DNA from 4 places in the Psychrobacillus sp. FSL H8-0510 genome. Region 3 is predicted to be linked to each of the others. Evidence: riboswitches for the same ligand, from Rfam matches in the RefSeq annotation. Region 3 holds a riboswitch; each other region holds the start of a gene.
What was found. A riboswitch is a leader RNA that binds a small molecule or an ion and turns the genes downstream of it on or off. The one in region 3 is predicted to bind lysine.
Positions count from the first base shown of each region.

Region 1: linked by a shared signal. The riboswitch ahead of MHI40_RS19105 (transporter substrate-binding domain-containing protein) and the one ahead of MHI40_RS12235 (aspartate kinase) in region 3 are both predicted to bind lysine.
Region 2: linked by a shared signal. The riboswitch ahead of dapA (4-hydroxy-tetrahydrodipicolinate synthase) and the one ahead of MHI40_RS12235 (aspartate kinase) in region 3 are both predicted to bind lysine.
Region 4: linked by a shared signal. The riboswitch ahead of MHI40_RS13515 (Na+/H+ antiporter NhaC family protein) and the one ahead of MHI40_RS12235 (aspartate kinase) in region 3 are both predicted to bind lysine.

Region 1 is NZ_JBBOYZ010000001.1:3,743,818-3,749,707, forward strand. It holds gene MHI40_RS19095 (amino acid ABC transporter ATP-binding protein) at 1-726, opposite strand, end outside; gene MHI40_RS19100 (amino acid ABC transporter permease) at 745-1,506, opposite strand; gene MHI40_RS19105 (transporter substrate-binding domain-containing protein) at 1,636-2,481, opposite strand; lysine riboswitch at 2,606-2,789, opposite strand; gene MHI40_RS19110 (purine-cytosine permease family protein) at 2,978-4,378, shown strand; gene MHI40_RS19115 (YvrJ family protein) at 4,567-4,731, opposite strand; gene MHI40_RS19120 (helix-turn-helix domain-containing protein) at 5,174-5,890, shown strand, end outside.
Region 2 is NZ_JBBOYZ010000001.1:3,066,541-3,072,430, reverse strand. It holds gene pstA (phosphate ABC transporter permease PstA) at 1-53, shown strand, start outside; gene pstB (phosphate ABC transporter ATP-binding protein PstB) at 131-898, shown strand; gene phoU (phosphate signaling complex protein PhoU) at 912-1,571, shown strand; gene MHI40_RS15675 (YehS family protein) at 1,706-2,218, shown strand; gene dapA (4-hydroxy-tetrahydrodipicolinate synthase) at 2,661-3,548, opposite strand; lysine riboswitch at 3,782-3,961, opposite strand; gene MHI40_RS15665 (DHH family phosphoesterase) at 4,272-5,459, shown strand; gene MHI40_RS15660 (LLM class flavin-dependent oxidoreductase) at 5,692-5,890, shown strand, end outside.
Region 3 is NZ_JBBOYZ010000001.1:2,412,794-2,418,683, reverse strand. It holds gene MHI40_RS12250 (electron transfer flavoprotein subunit alpha/FixB family protein) at 1-445, shown strand, start outside; gene trxA (thioredoxin) at 751-1,065, shown strand; gene uvrC (excinuclease ABC subunit UvrC) at 1,116-2,906, shown strand; lysine riboswitch at 2,948-3,127, shown strand; gene MHI40_RS12235 (aspartate kinase) at 3,222-4,451, shown strand; gene MHI40_RS12230 (YslB family protein) at 4,565-4,978, opposite strand; gene MHI40_RS12225 (succinate dehydrogenase cytochrome b558 subunit) at 5,264-5,875, shown strand.
Region 4 is NZ_JBBOYZ010000001.1:2,658,260-2,664,149, reverse strand. It holds gene MHI40_RS13535 (DUF72 domain-containing protein) at 1-505, shown strand, start outside; gene MHI40_RS13530 (sulfite exporter TauE/SafE family protein) at 506-1,324, shown strand; gene MHI40_RS13525 (bifunctional metallophosphatase/5'-nucleotidase) at 1,358-2,731, shown strand; gene yunB (sporulation protein YunB) at 2,774-3,544, shown strand; lysine riboswitch at 3,593-3,775, shown strand; gene MHI40_RS13515 (Na+/H+ antiporter NhaC family protein) at 4,132-5,691, shown strand; gene lipA (lipoyl synthase) at 5,800-5,890, shown strand, end outside.

The sequences.
Region 1 (5,890 bases), 1.3 Mb from region 3:
TGTTCGTTTTAAAAATGTTTTAGTTCTTTCTTCCCTCGGGTTGTTGAAAATTTGTTCTGGAGGTCCCTCCTCAGCAATTACGCCTTTATCCATAAAAACAACCCGATCGGCTACTTCTTTAGCAAACTCCATTTCATGTGTCACTATTAACATTGTAAGTCCCGTACTTGCTAACTCTTTCATCACTTTTAATACCTCTCCAACCATTTCTGGATCCAGTGCGGAGGTAGGTTCATCAAATAACATGACATCCGGTTCCATGGAAAGTGCTCTTGCTATAGCGACACGTTGCTTTTGACCACCTGATAGTTGCTTAGGCTTGGCATTTACATAATGATCCATTCCCACTACTTTTAAGTATTTTAACGCAATCTTTTCGGCATCCTCTTTAGAACGTTTTAATACCTTTACTTGACCTACCATACAATTGTTTAACGCATTATGGTTATTAAATAAGTTGAACTGTTGAAAAACCATTCCTAACTTTTTTCGGTAGGCATGGATATCATGTTTTTCATCTAAAATATTCTCTCCACGATAAATAATTTGACCGCCACTAGGCTTTTCCAACAAATTTATACAACGAAGTAAAGTAGATTTTCCTGATCCAGAGGAACCGATGATGCAAATAACCTCTCCTTTGTTCACTGAAAAATCTATGTCTCTTAAGACCTCATGATTTCCGAAGGATTTACTTAAATGTTGAACTTCGATGACATTTCCCATAGATTTCTCCTCCTTCGTTTAATCGATATTCGCATTATTTTTAGGTAACATAAGTTGCGGTGGCGGCTGACCAATCATACTGTAGTTTTCCGGGCCGTCTAATCTTCTCTCTATATATCGTAATATTAATGTTACTGTAAACGTCATGACGAAATACAAAATACATGCTATAAAGAATGGTTCAAAGTATTTAAAGCTTATACCTGCAACTGTTTTCGCTTGAAAATATAGTTCCGTAACACCTATTACATTCAAGACAGACGTATCTTTAATATTAATGATAAATTGATTTCCTGTTGCTGGTAAAATATTTCGGATGACTTGAGGTAGAACAACACTCCACATTGTTTGAACATGATTCATACCAATTGCTTGTGCAGCTTCGAATTGCCCCTTATCAATGGAAATAACACCGCCCCGTACAATTTCTGCCATATATGCACCCGTGTTGATCGAAACGATGAATATTGCTGCTGTTGTACGGTCCATATCTATCCCAAAAGCAAGCGCAGATCCATAGAATATTACCATGGCCTGTACGATCATCGGAGTTCCTCTAAAAAACTCAATATATGCAGAAAGTATTAGATTTACTACTTTTAACAAAATACGTTTCATTTTTCTTTCAGGTTTAGGAATTGTACGAATAACCCCTGCTAGCAAGCCAATAACTGCACCAAAAATTGTACCAATAATTGATATTAATAATGTCATTCCTGCTCCACGAAGGAACATCGGCCAGTTATTAGTAATCATAGAAATAATATATTCAATGCTCATACATTTCCCTCCTTTCTTAGAAAAGTCGCAGACGCTGCTGGCGTCTGGAGCTAGATAGTTAATAATTAGAAAGCATATATTCCATATAAAAACCGACTGCAAAAAGATGCAGCCGGTATCACTTCACCCTTATTCTGCCGCTGGTTGGTTATTGATAGCAGCATCCATAATTTCTTGTCTTTCTTCTTCAGAAATTTCCGCTAAAATTTTATTAATATCTTCTGTTAATTTACTATCTTTTTTTAAGCCTACTGCTACTGCTGTATCCTCTTCTGCCGCTTTAAATCCATCCGTAAATTCAACCATTGCAAAGTTGGCATTAGCGGAAGAAGCACTAATTCCTTCTGGACGTTCAGACACATAACCATCAATAACTCCAGATTCTAATGCTACACGCATTGCAGAGAAATTATCAGATGCTGGTTGTTTTTGCACATCTTTGATTTGATCAATTACACCATAGTGAGAAGTATTTAACTGACCTGTAATTTTAGCACCACTAAAGTCTTGAATAGAAGTAGCCCCTTCAAAAGCTCCACCTTTTTTCACTACCATAACAAAGTTGGAAGTATAGTAGTTTTCCGAAAAGTCGATTGTTTCTTTACGCTCTTCTGTAGGTGACATTCCCGCTATAATTGCATCAATTTTGTCTGATTGCAATGATGGCACAAGCCCATCCCACTCTGTTTTAACGATAACTAGTTCCTTTCCTAATCCATCCGCAATACGTTTAGCAATTTCCACATCATATCCACCAGCATACTCTGCGTTTCCATCAATCTTCACTCCACCATTGGAATCGTCTAGTTGAGTCCAGTTAAAAGGTGCATAACCTGCTTCTAAGCCTACTGTAAATGTATCAGCCGTATCTTTAGCTGTTGAAGATCCCGAAGTCTCTTTATCAGCCGTTCCACATGCCGCTAATAACAATGTAATAGATACAAATATCGTTAAAAATGCTAATCTTTTTTTCATTCTAATTTCTCCCTTTTTATCAATATATGTTCTTGCCTATAAAAAAAGACAACTTGTACAAAAAAAGACCTGAGATGAACTCAGGTCGCAATATGTATAGTTGCCCAGGTCCTCTACTTTTCCCAAATGAGATAGCACACCATTATAAACCGGGATGTTTATAGTGGACAGTCCTGCAATTATTAACTACAGACCCAGCAAGTAATAACGAGTAATATTACAAACTTCGGCGACATTTCCTTCTCCCTAGCATCGTAGCTTCTCAAACTCCACTAAGGACTGTTAAATATCGCGCCTCTACCTCACTACACTAAGTGAGGTTATATTCAATTATGTTTCATAGTTTACAATACACATATATTTCTGTCAACTACCTCAGTATTAATACTTAGCTAGGTATATGTTATAATTAATGGTGGAAATATAAAAACAATGAGAATTTAGTTATTAATGTGTCTACTTACATTGGTAATTATTTTTAAAGGAGAATGATATTATGAGATCTGTCCAAACTACAGATCACAAAGTAACAGAACAAATGGACTCAGATTATTCATTAGAAAAGGTACCCCGTAGCCAAAGAAATATGGGTTGGTTAAGTATAACCAATATTACATTCGGCATAGCCACTGCCATTTTTTACTTTCAAATGGGTAGTGTAATGGCTCTGCAATTTGGGGCACTAAATGCTATTATCTCCTCGATTTACGCAATAGTAGTTGCCGGTATATTAGGAACCTTCATTGCTTACTTATCCGCGAAATCTGGTATGAATGTCAATTTATTATCTAGAGGCGGTGGTTTTGGCTATATAGGTGCTTCCCTAACATCGTTCCTCTACGCGACAAACTTTATTATGTATTGTGCATTTGAAGGACTCATTTTAGTATCCGCGGTTCACACCTTCTTCCCTAACCTACAAGAATGGGCATTAATCATTTTCTTCGGTTTTATCGTTATACCTTTAAACTGGTTTGGAATTAAACAACTAGATAAGTTACAAAAGTGGTCTCTACCTATATTTGTAGTTTTCTTAATAACAGCAGTTGTTATATCATTTTATAAACCTTCCGTATTTGAAGGACCTTTTTGGACTTATTTACCTGAGGGCGTTCAAGTTGGAGGACAAGCCTTACTCCTTTGCATAGGTGTTCAACATGGAATAATGGGTCTAACAGCCCTACTAGCATCTGATTATGCTCGTTTTCTAAAACCAAAAGATATTAAAATTGGTTCGGTGGCAATCGGTTTTATTCCACAGATTTTCTGCTTCGGTATTATGGGGGGTCTTGGTATTTGGTTTGGTGTTCGCTTAGGTGAACCAAATCCAGGAGTTTATATTGTAATGCTTCTAGGTATTGGTGGAGCATTATTCACGATGCTAACTCAACTACGTATAAATATTACTAACATATATAGTAGTTCCCTATCGCTATCAAACTTCTTTGAAAACATTTTTAAATTTACACCTGGACGCAGATTTTGGGTGGTTGTAAGTGCAATTACTGCAATAATTCTAATGCTCGGTGGTATTGTAGATCATTTAGATACAGCTATGACATTTCAAGGTGTATTTTTACTATCATGGGCAGCTATATTGGTGACCGATGCATTGGTCGTTAAAAAAGCTTTGAAAATTGGGAATGGTTATTATGAGGCTCGACAAGAATTTCTCTACAAATGGAATCCTGTTGGAGTTGTTTCTTTAATCGTTGCTAGTGGCATAGGTACATTTGCAGCATTAGGTTATATGGGTTCATTTTTACAAAGTACCGCTGCTTTCTTTGCAGCTATTTTAGCAGCAATTCTTACTGTTTTTATAGCAGTATTAACAAAAGGGAAATATTACAATAAAGGTGCTGCCGACGATATCCCCAAAGAGGATTATATTGCATAACAGTAGTTCCCCTTATTCACATTAAAAAAGTAATCCATTTTTGAGTTATTACTCAGGATGGATTACTTTTCACTTCTAGCATTTTCTTAGAAGAAAATTATAGTTAGTGAAAATAAGCTTAGCTTACCTTTAAAAGAATAATTTTAATCTATATTATCAACAGGAACTCAATCCTTCTTGTTACATGTTCACTTTCTTTTTTCTATACTATTGTTAACAACATTTGCTATATTGTGAATGGTATTTTCGAGAGAGTCTATTTTATTTTCAAAGCGATGTAATAAATAAATAGTGACTACAATAGGAAATCCAAAGTTTCCAATTAATTGTACGATGTTTTCCTCCCCAATCATGTGTACCCCCCTTTCCCTTTTATTTACCATTCCCAAACAATTGATATTCCCGTTGAGTAAAACCATTTAAAGTAGGACTGTTGTATTGCTAAAACTTACTTGTCCAAAAACAATTTTATCTCACGTTAGTCTTCTTCCTCCTTTTTATTAATATTTTATTTAATTATACTAAATTTTTGTTATATTTAGAATGATTAAAGGTTGGGAAACATTACCTGAGTTCTTCCCTTATTACTATATAACTCAACCTATTTTCCTATTTTAATGAAAATTTACTACTTCTAAATTAATTCGGATAATTATTGTATCAATATTCTACAATTCTCTACAATATAATAAGTCTTTCTACAATTTAGTAGTCGTTTTTGGTCGAACGATTGAAAAAGGATATTTAGATTATTTCAAGAATTAGTACATTACTAATTCATAAGGGGTGAAGAAAATGAGTAGTATAGGTCATATAATAAAATCAGAAAGAATAGACCAAAGTATGAAACAAACCACATTGGCCAAAGGAATCTGCTCTACATCCTATTTAAGTAAAATAGAAAATAGTTTAACTGTTCCAAGTGAAGAAGTAGTAAATTTATTACTCAAAAAACTAGATATAGAAATAGATCAAGTGTCCAGTGAAAAGGAAAATAAAGTGATTACATCCCTATCCGAATTATACAAAATAGGAGTTTTGAAGAGAGATAAAAACTTTATAAGGGGAGCTTTACAGAAATACACCGACGAAAAACTACACTTTTTACAACTAAATAATTATTACAGTTATCAACTTTACCTCTTCCGTCTACTGTTAATACTAGATGAGAAGAAGGAAAACCTGCAGTCAATCTATAAGGCAATTGTACAAATAAAAGACGAGATAGACGAGAAAACAAAGTTTATTCTTAATTTGAATTTGGGGATTTATAGTTATTTAGAGGGGAATTACCAAGCTGCATTAAACCGGTTAGAGCTTTCATTAGGACACTTAAATAAAGGGAGTATTGAAGAATGGGAATTAGCTGATTTCTATAATGTACTTAGTTTAACGTACTCAAAATGTAATGAATTTTTTAATGCAATTAATTACGCTTCCAAATCACTACTTTACTATAAAGATAATCTGTTATTCGAAAGAGCTATTGATAATTACATTGTTATAGGAATT
Region 2 (5,890 bases), 650 kb from region 3:
ACCTTTCGGCAACATATATTTCGAAAAAATTTAACAGAGCTACAAATAAATAAGAGTATGTTAAGTCCACAGTAATTGAACATGCAGAGCTAATGACCAAATAAATTACGTAGGGAAGGTATTTTAGCATATGGAGCAAAGTAAAGAAGCAACTATAATCAATGTAAGAGATTTAAATTTATTTTATGGCGAGAAACAAGCATTATTCGGAGTCGATCTTGCTATTCAGGAAAAAGAGGTTACAGCTTTAATCGGTCCATCTGGCTGTGGGAAATCTACTTTTTTACGCACACTAAATCGTATGAATGATTTAATCGGTGGTGTGAAAATTACAGGAGAAATTGTCATTGATCATGAAGATATTTATAAATCTAATGATGTTATCAAACTCAGAACGAAGGTAGGAATGGTATTTCAAAAACCAAATCTATTTCCTATGAGTATTTATGACAACGTGGCTTACGGACCAAAAATGCAAGGTATTAAAAACAAAAAAGAATTAAATATAATTGTAGAAGAAAGTTTACGTAGTGCAGCAATTTGGGATGAAGTAAAAGATCGTCTTAAAACATCGGCTCTAGGATTGTCAGGCGGTCAGCAACAACGTGTATGTATTGCTCGTGCAATAGCGATGAAACCTGATATTATTTTAATGGACGAGCCTACTTCCGCATTAGACCCGATTTCTACTCTAAAAATAGAAGAACTAATCACCAATATGAAAGAAGATTATACAATTGTTATTGTGACACATAACATGCAACAGGCTGCTCGAATCTCCGATAAAACCGCATTTTTCTTAAATGGAGAAGTAGTAGAATACGATGATACAGATAATATTTTCTCCACCCCGCAGGATCAGAGAACAGAAGACTATGTTACAGGTCGATTTGGATAATAGGAGGTTACCAATGGGTATTCGTGTAAACTTTGAAAATAATTTAGAAGAACTAAAGAGTAAGATTATCGAAATGGGTGAACTCTCAGTTGTCGCTCTAGAAAAATCTTTTAAGGCTTTAAAAACACAGGATGTGGAGATCGCTCTAAAAGTAATTGAAGGAGATACAGCGATTGATAATCTTGAAATAGAAGTAAATCAGTTCTCCATATGGATGATAGCAAAAGAATCACCTGTTTCCAGAGATTTACGTGAAATAATTGGTGTCCTTAAAATTTCATCTGAAATTGAACGGGTCGCAGATTTTGCTGTAAATATTGCAAAAGCAACGATTAAAATCGGCAATACTGAATCTTTACTAGATATTACCCATCTAGAAAAGATGAAAGATATATCGATTGAAATGCTTCGAAAAGCATTACAATCATTCTTAGAGGAAAATATCCTGCTTGCTAAAGAAGTGGGAGATTTAGAGGACAATGTAGATCAATATAGTAGAGAGACATATAAAAAACTTACTGCTTATCTAAGTGAACATCCAGAAGAAACAAGTCAGCTTGTACAATTATTATTTGTTAATCGCTTTTTAGAGAGAACGGCAGACCATATTACGAATATCGCTGAAAGCACAGCTTATTTGATAAAAGGTCAAATATATGATTTCAATTCATAGGCAAATGAAATCGAACTGGTGGAGAAAATGAAAAATTTCTCTTCCAGTTTTTTTATACTAGCTCACATTGTGCTATTCTAGTAATGATTAGTTCCGTATGATATCTACTTATGCGGACATTGGGAGGTTTATAAATGGAGAATAATGATATATTAATCAGATTGAGATATGCCCTTGATATAAAGAATAAGGATATGGTAGAGGTATTTAAACTTGGTGGTGTGGAAGTAACTAAAGAGGAAGTTCTCAAAATTCTTACCAAAGCAAAAGAGGAAAGTGAAGAGGAAGAAGTAGTAGAGGATGAAAACCACATCAAGTGTAATAATAAAATGTTAGAATCGTTTTTGAATGGACTAATCACACATAAAAGAGGCAAGCAGGATCCAAAACCGGAACAGCCAGCAGATACGGAGCCAGTTGTACAGCAGAAGGATCACGTGAATAATATGCTGTTGAAAAAGCTTAAAGTAGCTCTACAATTAACAACAGAAGATATGCTAGATGTGTTGCATGATGGTGGTATTGTAGTTTCAAAAGGTGAGCTTGGAGCTATTTTACGAAAACCAGGTCATCGTAATTATAAAGAATGCGGAGACAATTTTGCGCGCAAATTCCTTAAAGGCTTAGCGGTTAAATATAGAAGTTAAATTAAAAAAGAGCGAATTCCAGTAGTACTGGGAATTCGCTCATTTAGTATAGTCATAAGAAATGGTGCAATTCATTTCATTCCTCAACATCCTGAAAGGATGATTAGAAGTGGAAATATATCCTGTTGCGGCAGTAAATCATGGCAGTCCGCGAGTAATCAGAGAGGGAGCGCGAGTATTCCATTCTTCTCCGCGAGTAAGCATTGGTCGATAACGAGTATTCACCAATCGACCGCGAGAAAGGACGATTCGAGTTACTTCTTAAATGGAAATATATCCAGTTGCGCCAGTAAATCATGGCAGTCCGCGAGTAACCAGAGAGGGAGCGCGAGTATTCCATTCTTCTCCGCGGGTAAGCATTGGCCGACCGCGAGTATATGATCTTTCATGTCCACGAATTAAAGAAAAAAGAGCGAATTCCAGCAGTTGGAATTCGCTCTTTTTAAGACTTTACGCCTTCTGGTAGTGTAGTTAATACTTCCTTTAAAGTAGTTAGTTCCTCAGCATTTAAAGGAACCATAGGTAGGCGAACTCCACCCACTGGAACGCCTTTTAAATTTAATGCTGTTTTAACAGGTGTAGGATTTGGAGCTGCAAATAATGCTTTCATGACGGGTAATAGTCTGCGATGATCCTTTGCAGCTTCTCTTACATTTCCATTATTGAACTTTGCGATCATTGCTTGCATTTCATTTCCAATAATATGCGAAGCTACGGAAATAACTCCCGTTCCACCAATTGATAGTACCGGAATTGTTAAACCGTCATCGCCACTATACAGTGAAAAGTCCTCACAAGTATTACTAATAATCTCAGACATAGTGTCCAAATTGCCGCCAGCTTCTTTGATTGCAACGATATTTGGAATCTCAGAAAGTCGGATGATGGTATCTAATGACATGTTGACCACGCTTCGACCTGGAATATTGTATAGCATAATAGGCAATGATGTTGTTGCAGCAATTGTTTGGAAGTGTTGGTACAAGCCCTCTTGAGATGGTTTGTTATAATAAGGAACAACAAGCATAATACCATCGACACCAGCATCAGTAGCCTGTTTTGTTAAATTGATAGAAGCTTTTGTGCTATATGAGCCGGTTCCAGCAATAACTGGCACTCTACCATTCACAACTTCAACTGTAAATTTAAACAGCTGTACTTTTTCTTCATCAGTTAACGTCGGAGACTCTCCGGTTGTTCCAGACACAACCAAACCTTGTGTTCCATTGGCGATTAAGTAATTTATTAAGTTTCTTGTAGCTGGAAAATCTATATCCTCATTATGATCAAAAGGAGTAACCATAGCAGTTAATATTTGTCCGAAATTCATAACTTCTCCACATCCTATAATTTATTATTAAAAATTCAGGGAGAAGGGCTTCATCAATTACACTTCGGTGTAATTGCGTCCAGATTTTGAATTGCGCTAGCGCAATTAACTCCAAAGTCTGTGACATCCACCGGAGGCTTAACTTGAGATTTGTTTTGTAGTCAAGTTAAGTAAACGCGAAAAAGCAACAACGAGGGCTCGTTGTTGCAGTAGAAATAGAGTAATATTTCTGTGCGTAAGATAGCCCTCCATATAGTCTCCTATATGACAATTCAGTGTTTGTTCAACAGCTGAACCAGCTTCAAGAAAAATGAGATTCTATCGACTTCGGCAAATTCCCCTTTCCACAAATGTCCTAGGATCTCATTATCCTCTAATTGTGTACTAATGGTTTTTGCGCCTCTATCCTTACTTCAAATATAATTGAAATAAGAGAATATTTAATTATTAAAATAATACATGACTTTTAATACTATTGCAACAGTTTACCTGTAAAATAAATATTAAGTAGTAAAATCCGTCAAAGTTGATCTTCACTCCAGGTGCATGCTTTCCGCGGATATGGCTTCACTCCTCGTCACTGGAGTCGCCACCTTGCGCTACAATCAACGGAGTCCAATTTTATATTGATAAAAGTAATTTGAAATTGACCCAAATAACTTTTAAATTAGTTTATTAATAAGTTTCGTATGTAAAAACCATACTATATAAGAGGTGAAGAGAATGTATAAATTATTGTCCCATAATGATTTAGATGGTGTCGGATGTGGTATTTTAGCAAAGCTAGCATTTGGTGAGAATGTAAAGGTGCGCTATAATTCGATTTCATCTCTTAATCGGGAGATTGAATATTTTTTAGAAAATGATGAACCTGATACATTTTTATTCGTAACGGATTTGACGCCAAACGGGGATAATGAAAAACGATTAAATGATTTTTACAATGCAAATGGGAAGGTACAACTAATCGATCATCATAAATCAGCGTTGCACTTTAATGATTATGAATGGGGATATATTTTAGTGGAAGATCAGGAAGGCAAATTAACTTCTGCTACATCCTTATTATATGAGTACCTTGTATCCAACAAATTATTGGAACCAACTGCTGCAGTAACAGAATTTGTAGAATTAGTTAGACAGTATGATACATGGGAATGGGAAAAGAACGGGAATCATCAGGCACATTCCCTAAACTCATTGTTCTATTTAATATCGATGGAAGAATTTGAAGAAAAAATAATGGAACGACTTCGTACGAGTGACCATTTTGATTTTGATGAATTTGAAAAGAAAATATTGAAAATGGAATCTGAGAAGATTGATCGCTATATTCGTCGCAAGAAAAGAGAGATTGTACAGGCAAAAGTGGGAGACCATATTGCTGGGGTGGTCTATGCAGAAACGTATCATTCGGAGTTAGGTAATGAACTTGGCAAAGAGTTTCCACATCTCGATTACATCGCAATTGTAATCATGGGAGGAAAAAGAATTTCTCTTCGTACAATTTATGATCATGTCGATGTTTCGGAAGTTGCTGGACAGTTCGGCGGCGGAGGACATCAAAAAGCATCAGGATGTACTTTAACGGAGGAAGCATATAAGTTATTTGTTTTGGACACTTTCCATCTGTCCTCAATACCAGAAGATGCAAAAAGAAATCAGTATAATTTGAAACAATCGGCTTTCGGTTCGTTTTATAAAAATAGGAATAATGACACGTTCATCTTATATTCTAAAAATGATCAAGATTGGATTCTCGAAAAAAATAAAATCGAATTAGAAGAAACCTTTACAAGCTTTGAAGATGGCGAACGTTTCTTAAAGAGAAACTATGAGGCAGCTTTAGTAAGGGATGATCTGTTTGTCGATTATTTAATGAGTGAAGTGAAGAAGAGAGAGGAAGCTTGAGGACAAGGGTTACTGAGTTTTACTGGCGTTCACTCTATTGAATACTAGCGGATGGTTCCTTACATACTCGCTCTCGAGTTATTTTTACCCGTGAAACAGAATATCATTCCAAAATCCTCTTTCTCCAATGAAACTGATAAATTGAATATAAATAGGATAATAAGGTATCATTAAGGCCGAAAGCATCCTTATATAAACAATTGAACGCAATAATGATTGGGGGAAAAATTAAGTGGAAATTGGTATAACAACGTTTGTGGAAACCACTCCAGATGTAAAAACTGGAAAAGTAATTAGCCATGCGGAGCGTATTCGTGAGGTAGTGGAAGAAATAGTATTAGCAGATGAAGTTGGGCTAGATGTATTCGGTGTAGGAGAACATCATCGCAAGGATTATGCGGCTTCCGCCCCAGCAGTACTTCTGGCTGCAG
Region 3 (5,890 bases):
AGACATTACAAACTTACGTACGATTATTAAAGAAGTAGTTCGTAAATCTACTGAAGGTGTAGATTTATCTGAGGCAAAAGTTGTAATTGCTGGTGGTCGTGGTGTAAAGAGTGAAGAAGGTTTTGCACCTTTAAAAGAGCTTGCAGATGTATTAGGTGGAGCAGTTGGAGCTTCTCGTGGAGCTTGTGACGCGGATTATTGTGATTATTCATTACAAATCGGTCAAACTGGAAAAGTAGTTACTCCGGACCTTTATATTGCAGCAGGTATTTCTGGAGCGATACAGCATTTAGCTGGTATGTCTAACTCGAAAATTATTGTAGCGATCAACAAAGATCCAGAAGCAAACATTTTCAAAGTTGCAGACTACGGGATCGTAGGAGATTTATTCGAAGTTATTCCAATGCTTACTGAAGAGTTCAAAAAACTTAAAGTAAACGCATAATAATAGATGAGGCTGTCCAAAAGAAAAACTTTTGGGCAGCCTTTTTGTGTAAAACTGATTAAAATATTGTGCTTGTTCATGTAATTGATCAAAGTTGAAATTTTTTATAAATTGTTTATATATTTATTTTGTTTTCTCTTGTATAAAAACTCTTCCACAATTCGTTGGAGCTATAGTCGTTTCAATTTTGTTCCAATGCTTTGAATGTTTCAGGTATGCTAAGATTTACTTTCAAGCTAATATGTAGATGTTGGTATTTCTGTCTGTTATAATCATTACATAGTAGATAAAGGAGGAATTTTAATATGGCAATTGTTCATGGAACAGATCAAACATTTAACACAGATATAGAAGAAGGTTTAGTATTAGTAGATTTTTGGGCAACATGGTGCGGACCTTGTAAAATGATTGCTCCTGTACTAGAAGAAATGGATGCTGAAATGAGCGATAAAGTTAAAATCGTAAAAGTAGATGTGGATGAAAACCAAGCTACTGCTAGTCAATTCGGTATTATGTCAATTCCAACATTAGTATTATTTAAAGATGGAAAACCTGTTGATAAAGCAGTAGGTTTCCAACCAAAAGAAGCATTAGTACAACTTGTAGAAAAAAACGCATAATCTAAAACCGGGTGCTACATAGTACCCGGTTTTTTTAAACAGGTGATAATATGAATAATTTGATCGAACAAAAATGTTCCATCCTACCGGATGAACCAGGATGTTACTTGATGAAAGACCGACAAGGAACTATTATATACGTCGGCAAAGCTAAAATATTAAAAAATCGTGTACGCTCATATTTTAAAGGAGCACACGATGGTAAAACACTCCGATTAGTGCAAGAAATTGTTGACTTCGAATATATCGTCACATCATCTGAGTTGGAAGCTTTAATACTGGAGCTCCACCTTATTAAAAAGCATGATCCAAAATACAATATTATGTTAAAAGATGATAAAACGTATCCATACATTAAAATTACTGCTGAAAAAGATCCTCGTCTGATTATTACAAGACAGGTGAAAAAAGATAAGGGTAAATACTTTGGTCCATATCCCAACTCTCATGCGGCACATGAAACAAAAAAACTTCTAGATCGTCTATATCCACTTCGAAAATGTCAAAAAATGCCGAATAGAGTTTGTCTATACTACCATATGGGACAATGTTTAGCGCCCTGTGTGAAAAAAGTAGAAGAGAATACTTATGAGACAATTATTCAAGAAATAGCCAGCTTTTTAAATGGTGGGCATACGCAAGTGAAAAAAGAATTGGTTCAAAAGATGAATTCAGCTGCTGAGACTCTTGAATTCGAACGAGCAAAAGAGTATCGTGATCAGATTTCACATATCGAACAAGTGATGGAAAAACAAAAAATGACGATGAATGATTTCACGAGCAGAGACATATTTGGTTTCCATGTTGATAAAGGTTGGATGTGTGTTCAAGTATTTTTTATCCGACAAGGAAAGCTTATCGAAAGAGATGTGTCATTATTTCCGATCTTCCGGGATCCAGAAGAGGAATTCATCACATTTTTAGGTCAGTTCTATGCGAAGCCAGAGCATATTAAACCAAAAGAAATTTATGTTCCATTAACTACGGATCTTGACTTAGCTTCAAATCTTCTAGAAATGAAAGTTTTCGTTCCACAACGAGGCACAAAGAAAAATCTAGTCGAGTTAGCAGAAAAAAATGCAAAAATAGCTCTTACGGAGAAATTTCATTTAATCGAAAGACAAGAAGAGCGAACTATTGGGGCAGTTGAACAGCTTGGTGATTCCATGGGGATTGCACCTCCAATGCGAATAGAAGCTTTCGATAACTCGCATATTCATGGTACAGATGCTGTATCTGCAATGGTTGTATTTATTGATGGAAGATCAAGCAAAAAAGATTATCGTAAATACAAGACAAAAACGGCTGCCAAACATGATGATTATGGTGCTATGCGTGAAGTTGTTCGGCGAAGATATACAAGAGTCTTGAAAGAGAATTTACCACTACCCGATTTAGTAATCATTGATGGCGGAAAAGGGCAAATTGAGGCAGCGCGCGAAATTATTGAGGATGAACTAGGTCTTGATATACCGATTGCTGGGCTTGCAAAGGACGGCAAGCATCAGACTTCTCAACTTATTTATGGTGATCCTTTGGAGATAATACCGATGAAGCGGACTAGCGAAGGTTTTTATTTGCTCCAACGAATTCAGGATGAAGTCCATCGTTTTGCTATAACATTCCATAGACAACAGCGTGGAAAGCACACAATTGCATCTTCTCTAGATGGTATTGAAGGGATTGGTCCTCAACGGAAAAAGTTATTACTAAAACAATTTGGTTCTTTAAAGAAAATACAAGCTGCTAGCAAAGAAGAGTTAATGGCTGCAGGATTACCGAGTAAGCAAGCAGATTTAGTGATTGACCATTATCAGAAAAATGTATTGTCTTCTGAATAATCATATGTTATGGTTGTAACAATTTAATATTCACTATTATAAGTGAAGATAGAGGTGCGATTAGACATCAGTACTCAGCAGGAGGAAGGAAAGTTCCTAGAATAGCTGAAGAAAGGGTTTTTCGCCGAAACATAGAATAGCTTTTCCTATTCTGTTGTTGGTTCTGCATTTAATAGATGTAGGATTGTCAGAATTTGATATTCTGGAGGGCTATCTCACATGGACAGATTTTTTGGACCGTGTATGAGACAATGCTTTTCACAATATGTGAAAAGCATTTTTTAATCCTTTCAGTTAATAAGGGAGCGGATGATCATGACTAAAATTGTAATGAAATTTGGCGGTACTTCGGTTGAATCAACTGAAAAGATTACAGATGTTGCTAATCGGGTAAAAGGTGAAAAAGAAAATGGTCATGATATTGTGGTTGTTGTATCCGCAATGGGTAAAGCGACAGATGAATTATCAAAATTGGCTTTCGAATTAGCAGATTCGCCGTCCAAACGTGAAATGGACGTGCTCTTATCTTCTGGGGAGCAAGTTACAATGGCATTGCTTTCTCTCAAGTTAAACGCAATTGGAGTAGAAGCCATTTCTCTCACAGGTGCCCAGGCAGGTCTGATAACAGATAGTGTACATAGAAATGCAAAAGTAATGAAAATGGATCCTTCAAAAATTGATGGATTACTTGTAGCGAATAAAGTAGTTATTGTAGCTGGTTTCCAAGGGATATCTGAAGCAGGAGAGATTACTACACTTGGCAGAGGAGGATCTGATACAACTGCTGTTGCTATTGCTGCTTCTATTGAAGCGGAAATTTGCGATATTTATACAGATGTAGACGGGATTTACACGTCTGATCCTCGCTATATTGAAAGTGCGCGTAAACTGGAACAGCTTGAATATGACGAAATGTTAGAACTCGCTAATTTAGGTGCAGGAGTATTACATCCACGTGCTGTTGAATTTGCTAAAAATTATAAGGTTCCATTAAGAGTGCGCTCGAGCTTTAAAGATGGAGAAGGAACGATTTTGAAGGAGGAAGTAGATGTGGAAAATAATTTAGTAGTTCGTGGAGTGGCATTTGAATCAGATATCGTCCGATTGACTATAGAATACGAAGTACCTTTTAACGGTTCCCTCGCTTCTATTTTTACGACTTTAGCAGCAAATCATATAAACGTAGATATTATTGTGCAGTCGATAGTAGAAGGAGTGAAACCTGCAGTATCCTTTTCTATTAAAAAGGAATCCTTGTCTGAAGCGATAACAGTTTTAGAGACACACAAACAAGCACTAGGCTTTACTTTCGCGGATTTTGAAGTTGGTCTTTCAAAGGTTTCTATTGTCGGTTCGGGAATGGTATCGAATCCCGGGGTAGCAGCTCAAATGTTTGATCGATTAAGAAAAGAAAATATTCCTGTGAAAATGGTAAGTACTTCAGAGATAAAAGTGTCAGTCGTTGTACCCCAACAAAATATGATCGAAGCAGCAAATGCTTTACATGATGAATTTGAACTTGCACTAACTCATCAATCCGTATAATATTTTTATGTTAAAATTCATTTTCTATTATCTATTTGAATCTGTTAAAAGGTTTTCACAATAGTTTCACTATTAAAGAGGGGGAACAGGAAAAGTCGTATGCGACTATCCCGTTACCCTTTTGTTTTAGAATCCCATTTTATTTGCAAAGAGACAAGGCCATTCTTTTTTACTTCTTCGTCATAACATTCGGTTAAAAAACCAGTAATCTTTTGTTGTTGTTCAGCTAAAAAGCCTGCTTCTAATCGATGACTTCTACTTTGACCACTCTGAGGTAGATTATATGTACTTAGCGTATAGAAAGCGGAGTCTTTTGTAGTTTTTTCTAAATGTAAAGTGCCCCAGCCAGCTTCGTTGAAAAAAGTGATAGCTTCGTCCAATGAATATAGGGGAAATTTGCGGGCTAAATCTTTCCCTGCCCAATATAATATATCTTTTTCATGTTTTCCGAGAATAGAAGTAAGCACATGGTCTCTTAGTAACTCATATCCAAAGGAAGTTACATGTGAATGTTCCTTTTCATTCAAGTAGCAACCCTTCTTTCCAAAAATCAATATTGCCTATTTATTTTATCATAAAAAAATTACAAATGGGGACTTGATTAGATTGTGATTAATTTAACAATTTATTATCCGAAAAAGGTAAAGGAATCCATTTTAAAATACGGAAAGATACCTTGACGCTCCAAAATGATGAGAGTACAATGGATATGTCATAAATACGTAACTTGATGATGTGAAATTTTTGAGAACTTTTGCTTTTTTGAGATAGTTTTCATTCTTTTCAGTCAGAAATTTGAGGGGGTAATTGTTTTGTCGAACGATCGCGAATTTTATTGGCGTCGACTGCATTCCTTACTTGGTATTATACCGGTAGGTCTGTTTTTAGCGCAGCATTTAGTAGTAAATCACTTTGCTACAAGAGGAGCAGAAGCATTTAATAGTGCATCTCACTTCATGGAGAGTCTACCATTTCGATTAATGTTAGAAATCTTCGTAATTTATATTCCATTAATGTTCCATGCATTTTACGGAATTTACATTGCATTTACTGCAAAAAATAATCCGAAGCAATTTGGAACGTTGAGAAACTATTTATTTATATTACAAAGATTTACTGGCATTTTCTTAGTTGTATTTATCGCTTGGCATGTTTTTGAAACACGTTTCCAAGCTGCTATTGGAGCAAAAGAAGTTAATTTTAACATGATGGCAGAGATTTTATCTAACCCATGGATGTTAGGTTTCTATATTGTAGGTGTTGTTTCAGCCACTTTCCATTTAGCTAATGGTATTTGGTCATTCTTAGTTAGCTGGGGTATTACACAATCTGCAAGATCACAACAAATTGTTACTTATGTAACTTTAATTATCTTCTTAGCGTTATCTGTAGTTGGCGTACAAGCTCTTCTAGCATTCGTTTAAGAAACTTTAAAGTCG
Region 4 (5,890 bases), 250 kb from region 3:
CACAAAAGAAAATGTACAATATATACGTAAAGTGAGAGAAGAACTAAAGGACTTTGAAGTGGTTATTGAGTTTCGTCACCAATCTTGGTATTCTTCTGAATATAAAGATTCTACACTTCATTTTTTAAAAGAGAATGGTCTTCATCATAGTGTTTGTGATGAACCGCAGGCTGGGGATGGTAGTATTCCTTTAGTTCCAATTGCAACTACGAACAAGGTACTCGTAAGGTTACATGGTAGAAATACTTATGGGTGGGTTAATCCGGGCAATAATGTGAAGTGGAGAGAAGTAAGATACCTATACGATTATAATAAAGAAGAGCTTTCTTCTATTAAAGGTATTTGTGAGTATTTAGAGAAGCAGGCAAAAGAGGTTGTTGTGTTGTTTAATAATAACTCTGGAGGTCATGCAGCCAGTAATGCCAAAACATTTCAAAGTATGTTAGGAATAGATTTTGAAGGACTTGCTCCAAAACAATTAGATTTTTTTGAAGGAGATTTTTAAATGGAATGGATTATACTAGCAATTAGTGGGCTTTTCTCTGGAATTGTAGGAGCATTGGTTGGCCTCGGTGGAGGCGTTATTTTAGTACCGGCTATTTTGTTTTTTGGAGCTTCTCTTAGTTTAATACCAAATATTACTCCGCAAAGCGTTGTTGGTCTTTCTGTGGTTATGATGATATTCACAGGACTTTCTTCTACTCTATCCTATATGAAAACCAAAACGGTCGACTTTAAAAGTGGATTTATTTTTTTCATTGGTAGTATTCCTGGTACTATACTCGGAGCATTTGTAAACAAAGGACTGGACTTACCTTCTTTTAATTTATACTTTGGTATCTTACTTGTTATTTTATCTACTTTATTGTTGGTAAGAGATCGTTTAAGTCCTGTTCGATGGTTTGTGGAAAATGGGAAAAAGAAAACCTTTAATGATGGCGATAAAACATTTGTATATGGATATCCAATTTGGTTCGCATTATTATTAACTTTTGGTGTTGGATTCGCATCGGGTCTATTTGGTATTGGTGGAGGATCTATACTCGTACCAGCGATGATATTACTATTCCTGTTTCCGCCTCATGTGGCTGTCGGTACGTCTATGTTCATGGTATTTCTGTCGTCTATAGTGAACTCTGTCACACATATTTCATTAGGAAATGTACCGTGGTTGTATACGATTCCGGTTATACCTGCTGCCTATATCGGAGCTAAGATAGGAGCAAAGTTAAATAAAAAGTTGAACTCAGATACACTAGTTTTGGCTTTACGAATTGTACTTTTATTACTAGGTGTACGATCGATTATAGAAGGACTATTTTAACGTAAAATATGTAATGGATAGGGTGGGCAAAGAATGAGAGAGACGATTTATATATTCCACACAAATGATTTGCATAGTCATCTAGAAAACTGGCCCGCTATTCAGCAATTTCTCTCAGATACTCGGAAGAACCTTGGTGACAAGGCTTCCTATTTAACATTAGATATTGGAGATCATCTAGATCGTTCGAATATATATACAGAGGGTACACTTGGAAAGGGAAATGTGCATCTTCTAAATGATGCCAAGTATGATTATGTAACGATAGGAAATAACGAAGGCATTACCCTAAGTCATGAAGAATTAGAAACGTTGTACATAGATGCTAATTTTGAAGTGATTGTCTCCAATTTCACGGAGTTAGGAGGAAATATTCCTTCTTGGGTATTACCCCACAAAATACATGTAACACCAACTGGTATACGGATTGGCATTGTTGCGGCAACTGCTGACTATGGTATTTACTATGAAAAATTGGGATGGCAAATTCAAGAGCCGATTACCCGACTGAAAGAGGTATGTAATACACTTCGTCCGCAAGTAGATGTTCTTATTTGTATGTCACATTTAGGGAAATCACTTGATGAAATACTATCTTTGGAAATACCACAAATTGATGTGATATTGGGTTCACATACACATCACACGTTTGAAAAAGGTAAAGTAATTGGGAACACGTTGCAAGCTGCTACCGGTAAATTCGGTATGAATGTCGGACTTGTCACGTTGGAATTTGATCATGTAGCAAAAGTTATCCAATCGAAGAAGGCAGTTTTATTTCCTACGGAAGCACTACCAGTTCCACTATATTCAAACGATTTACAGACTGCTTGGGAAAATGAAGGAATAGCGGAGATGTCTAATATTGCTTTTTATAATTCTTTTTTATTGAAGAAGGATTGGTTTAAGGAATCGGATCTATCCCGCTTTTTCGGAAAAGCACTTCTAGCTTTTACAAAAGCGGATTGTGCCATGTTTCCAGCGGGGATATTCTTAAAGGATCTTCAACAGGGGCCGATTACTGCAAGAGATCTACATCAATGTTTGCCTCATCCGATAAATCCTTGTGTTATTACATTAACCGGTGCAGAACTACTAGAAGTTATCCGAACAGGGAAAAATGAAAAATGGCCAACGCTTGAAGTAAAAGGGTTAGGGTTCAGAGGTAAATACCTTGGGGTCATATTATATGAACAGCTAATAGAGTTAGAAAGTGGTATAGTTCTAGTAAATGAATCTCCTATTGAACTAGAAAAAGTATATACATTGGCAACTTTAGATATGTTTACATTTGGTTACTTTTATCCGTCTTTAAAATTTGCTCCCAAACAGTATTTTATGCCAGAAATGATTCGAGATATTGTGAAATGGTATGGACAGCTTGAAAAAAGTGAATATGAGTCATGAAAATCCTCTTTCTTACATAAGTAGTAATTAGGGGGATTGTTTTTGTTCTATAGAAAGAAGAAAAAACGATTGACTTTCTTTACTAATCAGCGGAAATTAGCCATTTTTTTAGTTTGTTTTATGTTGTCAGTGGGAGGCCTCATCTATTATATTAATAAACAATTGACAGCTACCTATTTGGAATATGCAGAAGTACAAACAACAAAAATAGCATCCATGGTAATAAATAAAGCAATTAACTCAAGAATTTCAAATACGCTCGATGTAAATGACATAATCGAGGAGGTGCCATCAGACAGTACTACAATGGTAACAACTCGATTTAATACAGAAATTATAAATCGTATACTATCTGATACAAATCAGTTAGTTCAGTCTCATTTGGAGCAGGCTGAGCAGGGGAACTTTTCTAGCCTACCGTATTTAGATGACATCGAGTACGATAAACAAACGATGGAGGATCAGGGGGGAGTTGTATTCTTCGTTCCGATTGGGCAAGCGACGAATATCCCCATCATAGGTAACTTAGGCCCTAAAATTCCTATACGCTTTCACGTTATCGGAAATGTTCAATCGAATGTAGTTCCTTCTATTACTAAGTTTGGAATAAACAATGCTTATGTGGAGGTTAATATCCACATTACGGTAAATGTACAAATAATAGTTCCTCTGGCAAGTAAGATGAGTACGGTGGAACAGAGTATACCTGTGGCAATGGGAATCGTGCAAGGCCAGGTTCCTTACATTTACACAGGAGGAGACGGGGACGCTGCTCCATCAATAGAAGTACCATTGCCATTACCTGAAAAATAAAAATCCTTAAGAATATTGTTTTTACTGCTATACTAGTGGAAATGAATAAGAATAGGTAGAGGCCGCATAACAAAAGAGTAGTTTACAGGAGAATGACAACTGTGATTGTATACGAAAGGAAGTTATGCCGAAATTAGATGTTGACCGTCAAGTCAAATCTTGTTGGGGTTATTTTGAACAAAAATAACACTGTCATTTATACATATGTATAAATGGAGAGCTACAAAGTATAAAATTTTTGCTTGAAATTTTATCTAAAAGCCAACCTATATTTATATTAGGTTGGCTTTTTTATATTCTAAGGCATAATGCACTTGTTCATTTTCGTTAGTGTCAGCTCATATCTCATCGAGTCTTGGGGTATATAAGGTGTAGGCCATGCAGTCGTTGCGATAGGATGTCGCGAATTCATACTGCCTACATTGGAGTAGGCGCTTATGCATTTCATATTGTCTAGCTTCAGCGCCTAGCCCCTCGAGTCGTTTCAGACTGATGGTTAAGGCAAAGTACGCCTTTACCGTCAGGCTTCCAACGCTAGTCGGGGCTGGAGTAGGCGCTTATGCATTTCATATTAGGAGGAAATTATGATGGAAAATACGATTTTTTCAATTTTACCGCCATTACTAGCGATTGTAATGGTACTTGTTACGAAAAGAGTTTTACTATCACTAGGAGTCGGGATTGTTTCAGCGGCTTTGTTAGTAGAAAGCTTTTCGCCGATTGATTCATTGATCATTCTTTGGGATTCCTTTATCACGTCATTTTGGGATAATGGATTGAATATGTATAATATTTATATATTATTGTTTATATTGTTGCTTGGGGTGGTTACTGCGATTGTTAGTCTGTCAGGAGGAAGTACTGCATTTGCTGCATGGGCAGTTAAACGTATTAAAACAAATCGCGGATCTAAACTCCTTACAGCTTTTTTAGGTATTATTATTTTCGTAGACGATTATTTTAATGCACTTGCTGTAGGACAGATTGCTCGTCCAATTACTGACACTCATCGTGTTTCTCGTGCAAAGCTAGCTTATTTTATCGATTCTACATCTGCACCTGTTTGTGTAGTTTCTCCTGTTTCTAGCTGGGGTGCGTTTCTAATAAGTCAGTTGGGTGTTATCTTTGCTACCCATGCGGTAACAGACTATACTCCACTGCAAGCGTTTATGTTAATGGCACCGATGAATTTCTATGTCATTGCTGCGCTTGCAATGGTATTTTTTACCGCATGGACAGACAATGATTTAGGTGAGATGAAAAAACATGAAACACTTGCAAGAGAAACTGGTGTCCTTTTTGATCCAAATAAATCAAATCCAGGTGATTTACAAGGTAATTTCCCGGAAAATAATTTTGGTAAAGTAAAGGATCTAATCCTTCCGATTGTATCATTAATAGTAGTAACTCTTTTTGCAATGTTTTGGACAGGCTATCAGGCTTCAGGAAAAGTAATGGACATATTTGTTATTTTTGAAAATACAGATGTTCCGCTCTCTCTATTTATAGGTGGGATGGTATCGAGTATTTTAGCTGTACTATTGTATACGCGTCAATTCAAGAAAAACAAAGATGCTAATTTGGGCTTACTGGGGAAAGGAATTATTTCTGGTATAAATTCAATGTTACCTGCTATTTGCATTTTAATATTTGCTTGGTCCCTTTCATTTTTAATAACAGCTTTAGGAACTGGTGAGTATTTAGCTCATCTCGTTACAGATAATAATATTCCGGCAGGGGTTATTCCAGTCTTACTGTTTGTTTTAACAGCTTTTATGGCTTTCGCAACTGGATCTTCATGGGGATCATTTGGGATACTATTACCAATTGGTGCAAGTATCATCATGGTAGTAGAGCCTGAGTTATTACTCCCTGTTTTAGCGGCCGTTTTAGCGGGAGCTGTTTTTGGAGACCATTGTTCGCCTATTTCAGACACTACAATTATGTCAGCGACTGGTGCAGGAGTTAATGTAATCGATCACGTAATGACTCAATTACCATATGCCATTATTAGTGCAGTCATTGCTGCAATTGGCTATTTAGTATTAGGTCTTACAGGTTCTGTTATGTTTGGCTTTATAACAGTAGTGGTCATCCTTATTCTATTTTTCACGATTTGGAATTTTAAGAGTAAGAGGGTAGCTTAGTTGTTTTAAAATTGGTTGTCTTTGGTATTTGTATGGTTGTTTGCAATTAAATAATATGTTACATTGACAACAGTGTAGTTAGTTTATTTAGAATGGGGTCGGGATGAAATGACATCGTGTAAACCAACGAAAACAGAGTACCAAAGAAAACCAGAATGGCTAAAAATAAAGTTAAATACGAATGATGAATACAAGGGTC